3 regions of the Nocardia sp. IFM 10818 genome follow, and region 2 is predicted to be linked to each of the others. Evidence: riboswitches for the same ligand, from Rfam matches in the RefSeq annotation. Region 2 holds a riboswitch; each other region holds the start of a gene.

Region 1 (3,263 bases), 830 kb from region 2:
GGCTGTGGTGCCCGGGCTGCGGGGGACTGCGAGGGCTGCACAATCTCACCGACGGGCGGATTCTCGATGCCGTCCACAGCAATATCCTGATCGTGCCGTTGCTGCTGGGCTTCGCCGTGTGGTGGGGATCGTGGCTGGTGCGCGGGTGGCGCGGGGGAACGATTCCGCGACTACCTCAGGTGCTGCCGAAGAAGGCCATGTGGATCACGCTGGCGCTGCTCCTTATATATACGGTCGTCCGGAATACGCCGTGGGGGAGCTGGCTCGCGCCGGTTTGATGGCATGCTCGGGTTATGGCCGACACGTTGAAAGAGCGCGTGCGCGCGAAATTGATCCGGCAGCTGGAAGAGGACGGTCCCGCCGATCCGGAACAGGATGATCCGCGCGAGATCTCGGTGCGCGACGACCTGGATCTGCTGAACGCGGTGGCGGACGACGATCCCTTCGTCGAGGAACTCGCCGCCCGCTATCTGGTGCCATAACCCGACTCTCGGGACTCTCAGGGGGCTTCGCCCCCTGGCCCGTCAGAACCCGCAGGGCGCTGCTCCCGCATCGGTATTCGCGAAAGGGCGGGTCTCGGGGACGGGGTTCCAATGGCCTTCGGTGCGGGCGTAATTCCAGCTCGGGCCGTTCTCCACCAGGGTGGCGACGGCGTCGATCAACCGGTCCACGTCGGCGGCGGTGGTGCCCAGGCCGATGCTGGCGCGCAGGGCCGCGTCCACGCCGAGGCGGGACAGCAGCGGGTGGGCGCAGAAGCGGCCGTCGCGCACGCCGATGCCGTGTTCGGCCGAGAGATAGGCGGCGACCTGTCCGGGTTCGAAGCCGTCGATGGTGAAGGCGACAATGCCGACGGCGTCGGTGCTGTCCCGGAAGATGCGCAGGAACCGCACGCCCGGAACGGTTTTCAGGCCATAGCGCAGGCGGTGGGTGAGGTACCGCTCGTGCTCGAGCACGGTCGCCTCGTCCAGTCCGGCGAGGGTGTCGCAGGCCGCGGCCAGGGCGGCCACGCCGAGCACATTGGGGGATCCGGCCTCGTGGCGCTGCGGGGCGGGGGCCCAGTCGGCGCCGTCGGCGGTCACCGAGCGCACCGCGCCGCCGCCGGCCAGGTACGGCTCGGCGGCATCGAGCCAGTCGCGGCGGCCGACCAGCACGCCCGCGCCGAAGGGGGCGTAGGCCTTGTGGCCGGAGAAGGCGAGGTAGTCGATGCCGGTGGTGCGCAGGTCGATGCGGCGGTGCGGGGCCAGCTGGGCGGCGTCGACCAGGATGCGGGTGCCGCACTGGTGCGCGATCCAGGCCAGGCGCTCCAGCGGGAGCAGTTCACCGGTCACATTCGAGGCGCCCGTGATCGCCAGCAGCGCGGCGGGCTTGCTGCACAGCTCGGCGACAATGCGCTGGATGGTCTCCTCGATGGTGTCGGCAATGGGCACCACGCGGCGGCCGTGGCGGGTCCACGGCAGGAAGTTGGCGTGGTGTTCCACATCCAGGACCACGGTGTCGCCGGGCACGCAGGAGGCGAGCAGGTTCAGCGAATCGGTGGTGTTGCGGGTGAAGACCACGACCTGATCGTCGGCGGCGTTCAGGAAGCGGGCGACCGAACCGCGGGCGGATTCGTAGCAGTCGGTGGAGATGCGCGAGGCGTAGCCGGCGCCGCGGTGCACGCTGGCGTAGGTCGGCAGCAGTTCGGCGATCCGGTCGGTGACCTGCTGCAAGGCGGGGGCGCTCGCCGCGTAGTCGAAGTTGGCGTAGCGAATGGCGCCGCCCTGCACGAGGGGCACCTGGAGGTCGCAGCCGGAGACGGTGGCGAGAGCGGCACAGGTCTGGTCGGCGAAAGCAGTCATCACGAAATCCCATCGGGCCAGGGACACGCGATCGAAATGATCGAGAGTCCGCGCTTGCCGCGCCCGGTTTTGGGCTGCGGCCTGGTCGTCACCCGGAGCACCCCACCGCGGAGGAGGGTTGCCGACCAGCTAGCCGGGGCTTTGCGCTGGTACTCATGACCTGGTTTGAGAGGTTGGCAGACGGCTGGGAGCCTTGTCAACCCCGTCCGGAAAATCATCCGAAAGTTGGATCGCCGGGACCGCAAAGTTCGAATCGCGAGATCGTTGCTGACGCGTACCCTCGAAGGAGAAGTTAGGGTAGCCATACTTCGGCGCCCCGGAGTTGATGACGAGAGGTTGCGAGCACCATGTCGATGCAGGCCGACAGCACGGACACCGGCACCCCGTTCTCGACCCTCATCCGCACCGCGACCGAGCGGCAGCACGAAGAGGCCGAACACTCCACCTTCATGCGCGACCTGCTCGGCGGCGCACTCGGAGTCGAGGCCTTCTACCGCTACACCGCGCAGCTGTGGTTCGTCTACGCCGCCCTGGAGAAGCATTCCGCCGAGCTCGCCGAGAACCCGGTCGCGGGGCCGTTCATCCGGCCGGAGCTGGCCCGCCTGCAATCCCTGGAGGCCGATCTGGCCCACCTGGGCGGGGCCGGCTGGCGCGACGAGCTGACCGCGCTGCCGGCCACCGCCGCCTATGCCGCCCGCATCGAGGAGTGCGCGCGCAGCTTCCCGGCCGGGTACGTGGCCCACCACTACACCCGCTACCTGGGCGATCTCTCCGGCGGACAGGTCATTCGCGGAACCGCCGAGAAGCTGTGGGACCTGCCCAAGAAGGGCGACGGCGTGCGGTTCTACGTCTTCGACGGCATTTCGAATCCCGCTGCGTTCAAACGCGAATACCGCGAGCAGCTCGATCAGCTGCCGGTCGGCGGTCCCGAGGTCGAGCAGGTGCTCGACGAGGCGCGGCTGGCGTTCACGTTGAACACCGAGGTGTTCCGTGAACTGGGCGCGGAGTTCGCCGCCTAATTCCCTTGCCCTCGCGGCGGCGGTGCGCTGCCATGGAGGGGTGAGCCTTCCGCTGCTGCTGAGCTTTATCGGGCTGTGCCTGGTGCTGTCGCTGACGCCCGGGCCGGATTCGTTTCTGGTGCTGCGGTTTTCGATTATCGGGCGACGACCGGCGGTGGCCGCGGCGATCGGGTCGGCGCTGGGCGGGATCGTCTGGGCGGTGGTGGTCGCCGCCGGGGTGGCGGCGCTGCTGGAGCAGTCGGCCACGGCCTATCGGGTGCTGAAGGTGGTCGGCGGAATCTACCTGGTGTACTTGGGGATTCGCGCCTTCCTGGAATATCGCCGCAATCGGGCCGCCCGGGAGGCGGAGGTCGCCATCGACGCGCCGCGGGACGATGTCACCGTTCGCTCGGCATTCGCTGCGGGA
Region 2 (3,263 bases):
TTCCGCCGTCTCCCGCACCGTGCTCGATTCGATGTTCACGATCACCGTGCCGCCGCCGTCAGTCCGGCCCGCAGATCCGCCAGGATGTCCTCGATCCCCTCGATGCCTACCGCGAGACGCACCAGACCAGGCGTGACGCCCGAAGCGAGCTGCTCTTCGGGAGTCAGCTGGGAGTGGGTCGTCGACGCCGGATGGATCACGAGCGAGCGCACATCCCCGATGTTAGCGACATGGCTGTGCAGGACCAGCGCCTCCACGAACTTCTTGCCCGCGTCCACGCCGCCGGCCAGCTCGAAGGACACGATGGCGCCGACGCCCTTGGGTGCCAGTTGTTTGCCGCGCTCATACCAGGGCGAGCTCGGCAGGCCCGCGTAGAACACCGACTCCACGCCCGGCGCGGTGGCCAGGAATTCGGCGACCGCCTGGGCATTGGCCACGTGCCGCTCCACCCGCAGGCTCAGCGTCTCGATGCCCTGGCTGATCAGGAAGGCATTGAACGGCGATACGGCCGCGCCCAGATCGCGCAGCAGCTGCACGCGCGCCTTGAGCGCGAACGCCGGCGCGCCGAGATCGGCGAAGACCACGCCGTTGTAGGACGGATCGGGGCTGGTGAAACCCGGGAACCGGGACTGCCCCTCGGCATCGCGCACGGTCCAGTCGAAGGTCCCGCCGTCCACGATCACACCGGCCACCGCCGAACCGTGCCCGCCCAGGTACTTGGTGGCCGAATGCACCACGATGTCCGCGCCGTGCCGCAGCGGCTGGATCAGATACGGCGTGGCCACCGTGTTGTCCACGATCAGCGGTACGCCCGCCGCGTGCGCAACCCCGGCGATGCCCGGGATATCCAGGATCGAGCTGCTCGGGTTCGCGACGGTCTCGCCGTAGAACGCCTTGGTATTGGGCCGCACGGCCGCCCGCCACTGCTCCAGGTCGTCGGGATCCTCCACGAAGCTGACCTCGATGCCCAGCTTGGGCAGCGAGTAGTGGAAGAGGTTGTAGGTCCCGCCGTACAGGTGCGGGCTGGACACGATGTGGTCGCCCGCCGCGGCGAGATTCAGGATGGCGAAGGTCTCCGCCGCCTGCCCGGAGGCCAGCAGCAACGCCGCCACACCGCCTTCCAGGGCGGAGATGCGCTGCTCCACCACGTCCTGGGTGGGATTCATGATGCGGGTGTAGATATTGCCCGGCTCGGCGAGCCCGAACAGCGCGGCGGCGTGATCGGTATCGCGGAAGGCGTAGGACGTCGTCTGATAGATCGGCAGGGCGCGGGCCCCGGTGGCGGCGTCGGGCGCCTGCCCGGCATGGATCTGCTTGGTGTCGAAAGACCAGTCGGCCGGGTCGATGGGCGCGGTCGAGTCACTCATGTCCTGCTCCAAGAAAAAGGTCGCCGAAAGGCGGAAGTCTGACGTTATCGAGAAACGAATAGGCTTCGACAACAACACATTTCGGGTGGCCTCCTACGTTGCGCTTGCACTCGTCCCTCGAGTGCCAGGTCCTCACCCGGAGCACCCCACCGCAGCTGGAGGGTTGCCGATCAGCGAGCCGGGGCTTGTCGCTGATGCTCTTGACCTGAGCGAGATTCTAACTGCCGGATCCGGAACTTCCCGCAGTGGGGCCGGACACACTCGGAACCGCGCACACCCGGATGTACTCCGCATAGGCGGTGTTCACGTGATTCACGCAGTGCGCGGCGATGGCTTCCAGATCGTTCCCGTCGAGCAGTTGCCGCAGGCTGTCCTCCTTGCCGGCGTGGCAGATGACCTGCCAGATCGACAGCAGCAGCTGCACCGAGAGCGCATCGGGCGCGGCCCCGAGCCGCTCCGCCAGCACCCGCGCGAGGGCGGCCTGTTCGAAGGAGACGGATTCGAAACTGCGGGCCCGCACGGTGGGGTTGTCCAGGATCAGCCGCTGCATCTGCTTGAACTGCTCGAAGGAGATCGGTTCGCCCTCGGTGAGGATGCGGTCGATCACCGCGAGGAAGCTGGCGCGCAGCGCTTCGAGTTCATTGCCGGTGCGCGGCTGGGCGGCCAGCGCCTCGGCCTGCGCGCCCTCGAAGTCCTCGATGAGGCCGACCACGATGGCCTCTTTCGAGTCGAAGTACCGGTTCACGGTGCGCGGCGAGACATCGGCCGCGTCGGCGATCTGCTCGACGGTGGTGGCGTCGAAGCCCTGCTTGTCGCACAGCCTCAGGGCGACCTCGATGATCCGAGACCGCGTCTGCTGCTTCTTGCGCTCCCGGAGTCCGGTCCGGGTGGTCGACGTCGACAAACCGAGCATCGGTCCAGTCTAGCGATACTTCGCGCGATTGTGACCTCATCTGACAACTGTCGCAACGCGACAGATTTCTCTTGACGACATTTGTCGCCCGATGACACGATGACTGCACTGCCCGGCAACCGAGGAGATGACCATGACCAGCGGGATCGCGGCGCTGGACGCCGACCGGAAACCAATCGAGACAACGACTTCCACCCGCTGGTGGGCGCTGGGCGTACTCGCCCTGGCGCAGCTGATGGTGGTGCTGGACGTCACCATCGTCACGATCGCGCTGCCCTTCGCGCAGCAGGATCTGCACATCAGCGACGGCGACCGGCAGTGGGTGATGACGGCCTACACGCTCATCTTCGGCGGCCTGCTGCTGCTCGGCGGGCGGCTGGCCGACTATCTGGGCCGGCGCCGGATCCTGCTCATCGGCCTGATCGGCTTTGCCGCGGCCTCGGCGCTGGCCGGGCTCGCGCAAACGGGCTGGCAGCTGTTCGCCGGGCGCGGTCTGCAGGGCGCGTTCGCGGCGCTGCTGGCGCCGGCCGCGCTGTCGCTGGTGTCGGTGACCTTTCCCGAGGCCAAGGAGCGCGCCCGCGCCTTCGGCGTCTTCGCGGCGGTCTCGGCGGGCGGGGTGGCCATCGGGCTCATTGTGGGCGGCGCGCTCACCGAATACGCGGACTGGCGCTGGACGCTGCTGATCAATACGCCCTTCGCGCTGCTGGCGGTGCTGGGCGGACTGGCCTTCGTGGTCAAGGACGTGCCCGAACCGCGCACCGGCGGCTACGACCTGCCCGGCGCCGTCACGGTCACGCTCGGATTGGTCTCGATCGTCTACGGATTCAGCCGGGCGGCCGACGACGGCTGGCTGGCGGGCACCACCCTCGCGCTGCTCGGCGCCGGGCTCGCCCTGCTGGCCGCCTTCGTGGCCATCGAGCGTCGTTCCGTGAATCCGCTACTGCCGCTGCGTATTCCGGGTGAGATCAATCGTGGCGGGTCGT
Region 3 (3,263 bases), 6.7 Mb from region 2:
CGATGCGCAGAGCGGAGGCATTGGACTGCCGCACCCGCAGCGGCATGGTCTCCAGGCCCTTGAGCAGCGTCCAGGCATTGAACGGGCTCAGCGCCGGACCGGTGTGGCGCATGAGGTTCTTCACCGGGCCGTCGATGTAGTCGTGCGGGCCCAGAATGGCGCCGCCGAGCACCCGGCCCTGGCCGTCGATGTGCTTGGTGCCGGAGTAGACGAGCACATCCGCGCCGAGGTCGAAGCCGCGCTGCAGCAGCGGGGTGGCGAAGACATTGTCCAGCACCACCTTCGCGCCCGCGGCGTGCGCGAGCTCGGTGACGCGGCGGACGTCCACCAGGGTCTGCATGGGGTTCGAGGGGGTCTCGAAGAACACGGCCTGGGTGGGCACGGACAGCGCCCGCTCCCACTGCTCCAGATCCTCACCGTCGACGAAGACGGTCTCCACGCCCCAGCGCGGCAGGATCTCATTGGCCACCACGAAACACGAGCCGAACAGGCTGCGCGCGGCGACCAGGCGGTCACCCGCGCCGAGCAGTGCGCCCAGGGCGGTGAACACGGCCGACATGCCCGACGCCGTGGCGAAGGCCGCCTCGGCGCCGTCGATCAGCCGCAGTCGCTCCTCGAACATGGCGACGGTGGGATTGCCGTAGCGGGAGTAGACGAAATGCTCGATATCGCCGGTGAAGGAGGCCTCCGCCGCCTCGGCGCTCTCATAGACGAAACCCGAGTTCAGGAACAGCGCCTCGGACGTCTCGTCGTAACCGGACCGCCGGATGCCGCCGCGCACGCCCAGGGTGGCGGGGCCGACGCCCTCGGGCAGCGGCTTGTCGAACGAGCCACCGGTGATCATGACTGCCTCCAATCGACAGAGCACCATCGGCCCGCCGCCAACGCCGGAACCGCCGCCCGACAACGGGACTCGGCCCGAGAGATTGCCCTGATCATGACTGCCTCCAATCGACAGAGCACCATCGGCCCGCCGCCAACGCCGGAACCGCCGCCCGACAACGGGACTCGGCCCGAGAGATTGCCCTGATCATGACTGCCTCCACGGAAGACCATCGGCCCGCCAGCCGGTCTGGCCGCGATGCCCGCGCGCGTCCAGCGCGCCTTCGAAACCCTCGACCACATTGAACGCCGGCGCGAAGCCGACGGCGGTGGCGGCGGTGGCCGCGCCGATGGACCGCTGACCGGACCGGCAGATGAAGATGACCGGCGCGTCCGAGTCGGCGGCGCGATCGGCCAGCGCCTGCTTCAGCTGATCCACGAACCGGGCATTCGGCGTGCCGCTGGTGTCCACCCACTCGATGAGCGCGGTCGGCCGGCCGATACCGCTGGTGTCGGGCACGCCGACGAATCGCCATTCGGCTTCGGTGCGCACATCCACCAGCACCGCATCCGGATTGTCCCGCAACAGTTCCCACGCCTGTTTCGGCGTGATGTCACCCGCGTAGCTCACTTCGAACCTCCTGTGAATCCGCACTTGCCGCACCATTTTCCGGTGCGCGGCCAGGTCGTCACCCGGAGCACCCCACCGCGGAGGAGGGTTGCCGACCAGCCAGCCGGGGCTTGACGCTGGTACTCATGACCTGGGATGAGAGTGCCTGGGCCGGAGCCCGGCTGTCAAACCTTTCAGTCGCAGACCAGCCAGCGGCTGCCGGACCTGGTGAAGGTCCAGGTCGCGGTCCGTTCCGCGCCATCGGCCCGGTAGGTGACCTGCGCGGTGGCGCGATCACCGGTGATCACCGGATCGTCGAGGCGCACGAATTCGAACTGGACGCCCTCGTCACGAGGGTTGCTCAAGGGTGAGCGGTTCTCGTCGAAGCCCTGGCACACCGTATTCGGATCCAGGACGTCGGTGCCGCTGCGGGATTGGGTGAAGGCGCTGGCGGCCACCGCGAGCCGGTCGCGGTCTGTGACATTCTTCTCAACCGGCGACACCAGGGCAGCGACCACAATGCCGATGATGACGACCAGGATTACGCCCGCAGCCAGCAGGAACGGCCACAGTGAACGAGTTTCGCTCTGGCTGATTTTAATTGGCTGATCGGATTGGCCGTCATCGCTCATGACTAGATCATGCCTGGTCGGAATGGGTGCAATGACCGCGACACCGGGTACTCACAAGCAGGAGGGGCCGCCGGTGGCCGGCACACCGACGCGGGGGACAATCCAGACGCACGATTAGAATCGGCACAATTCCCGCAAAAATGCGGGAATTACCAGAACCACGCAGCAACGCCGCAGCGTCGGGGGTTCCGATCCAGGCACCACCCGCAGCCAGGCCATCAACTTAGCCTAAGCTAAGAACGAAGGCCGCAGGCCGACGACACGTAGCTCCAACCAGAGGGTGCGCATAAGAATGACCGAACAGAGTGCAGCGACCCGCCCGCTCCGCATTGCGATCGTGGGCGCCGGCCCCGCGGGCATCTATGCCGCCGACGCGTTGATGAAATCCGACGCCGAGGTGAGCATCGACCTGTACGAGCGGATGCCCGCTCCGTTCGGTCTCATCCGCTACGGCGTCGCACCCGACCACCCGCGCATCAAGGGCATCATCACCGCCCTGCACAAGGTGCTCGACAAGCCGCAGGTCCGCCTGCTCGGCAATATCGACTACGGCGTCGACATCACCCTCGAGGACCTGCAGGGCTTCTACGACGCGGTCATCTTCTCCACCGGCGCCAATGCCGACCGCGCCCTGGAGATCCCGGGCATCGACCTGGACGGCTCCTACGGCGCCGCCGACTTCGTGTCCTGGTACGACGGGCACCCGGACGTGCCGCGCACCTGGCCGCTCGAGGCCGAGAAGGTCGCCGTGCTCGGCGTCGGCAATGTCGCCCTGGACGTGGCGCGCGTGCTCGCCAAGACCGGCGACGAACTGCTGCCGACCGAGATCCCGCCGAACGTCTACGAGGGCCTCAAGGCCAACAAGGCCCTGGAAGTGCACGTCTTCGGCCGCCGCGGTCCCGCGCAGGCCAAGTTCACCCCCCTCGAACTGCGCGAGCTCGACCACTCGCCGACCATCGAGGTCATCGTCGATCCCGAGGACATCGACTACGACGAGGGCTCGGAAGCGGCCCGCCGCCATTCCAAGCAGGTCGACATGATCTGCAACACCTTGGAGCAGTGGGCCATTCGCGATGTCGGCGCCCGCCCGCACAAGCTGTTCCTGCACTTCTTCGAATCCCCCGCCGAAATCCTCGGCGCGGACGGCAAGGTGGTGGGCCTGCGCACCGAGCGCACCCAGCTCGATGGCACCGGCAACT

The links. A riboswitch is a leader RNA that binds a small molecule or an ion and turns the genes downstream of it on or off. The one in region 2 is predicted to bind S-adenosylmethionine.
Region 1: another riboswitch for S-adenosylmethionine. It lies ahead of ACYQ5L_RS02465 (aminotransferase class V-fold PLP-dependent enzyme); the one in region 2 lies ahead of ACYQ5L_RS05835 (bifunctional o-acetylhomoserine/o-acetylserine sulfhydrylase).
Region 3: another riboswitch for S-adenosylmethionine. It lies ahead of ACYQ5L_RS37160 (rhodanese-like domain-containing protein); the one in region 2 lies ahead of ACYQ5L_RS05835 (bifunctional o-acetylhomoserine/o-acetylserine sulfhydrylase).

Annotation. Positions count from the first base shown of each region.
Region 1 covers NZ_BAAHJH010000001.1:510,540-513,802, forward strand. Annotated here, with positions in the region: gene ACYQ5L_RS02455 (DUF2752 domain-containing protein) at 1-278, shown strand, start outside; gene ACYQ5L_RS02460 (hypothetical protein) at 294-482, shown strand; gene ACYQ5L_RS02465 (aminotransferase class V-fold PLP-dependent enzyme) at 525-1,838, opposite strand; SAM riboswitch class IV at 1,884-1,999, opposite strand; gene ACYQ5L_RS02470 (biliverdin-producing heme oxygenase) at 2,186-2,857, shown strand; gene ACYQ5L_RS02475 (LysE family translocator) at 2,898-3,263, shown strand, end outside.
Region 2 covers NZ_BAAHJH010000001.1:1,345,365-1,348,627, forward strand. Annotated here, with positions in the region: gene metX (homoserine O-acetyltransferase MetX) at 1-45, opposite strand, end outside; gene ACYQ5L_RS05835 (bifunctional o-acetylhomoserine/o-acetylserine sulfhydrylase) at 42-1,367, opposite strand; SAM riboswitch class IV at 1,463-1,573, opposite strand; gene ACYQ5L_RS05840 (TetR/AcrR family transcriptional regulator) at 1,585-2,280, opposite strand; gene ACYQ5L_RS05845 (MFS transporter) at 2,414-3,263, shown strand, end outside.
Region 3 covers NZ_BAAHJH010000001.1:8,019,388-8,022,650, forward strand. Annotated here, with positions in the region: gene ACYQ5L_RS37155 (O-succinylhomoserine sulfhydrylase) at 1-844, opposite strand, end outside; gene ACYQ5L_RS37160 (rhodanese-like domain-containing protein) at 1,031-1,453, opposite strand; SAM riboswitch class IV at 1,469-1,584, opposite strand; gene ACYQ5L_RS37165 (Rv0361 family membrane protein) at 1,627-2,064, opposite strand; gene ACYQ5L_RS37170 (FAD-dependent oxidoreductase) at 2,357-3,263, shown strand, end outside.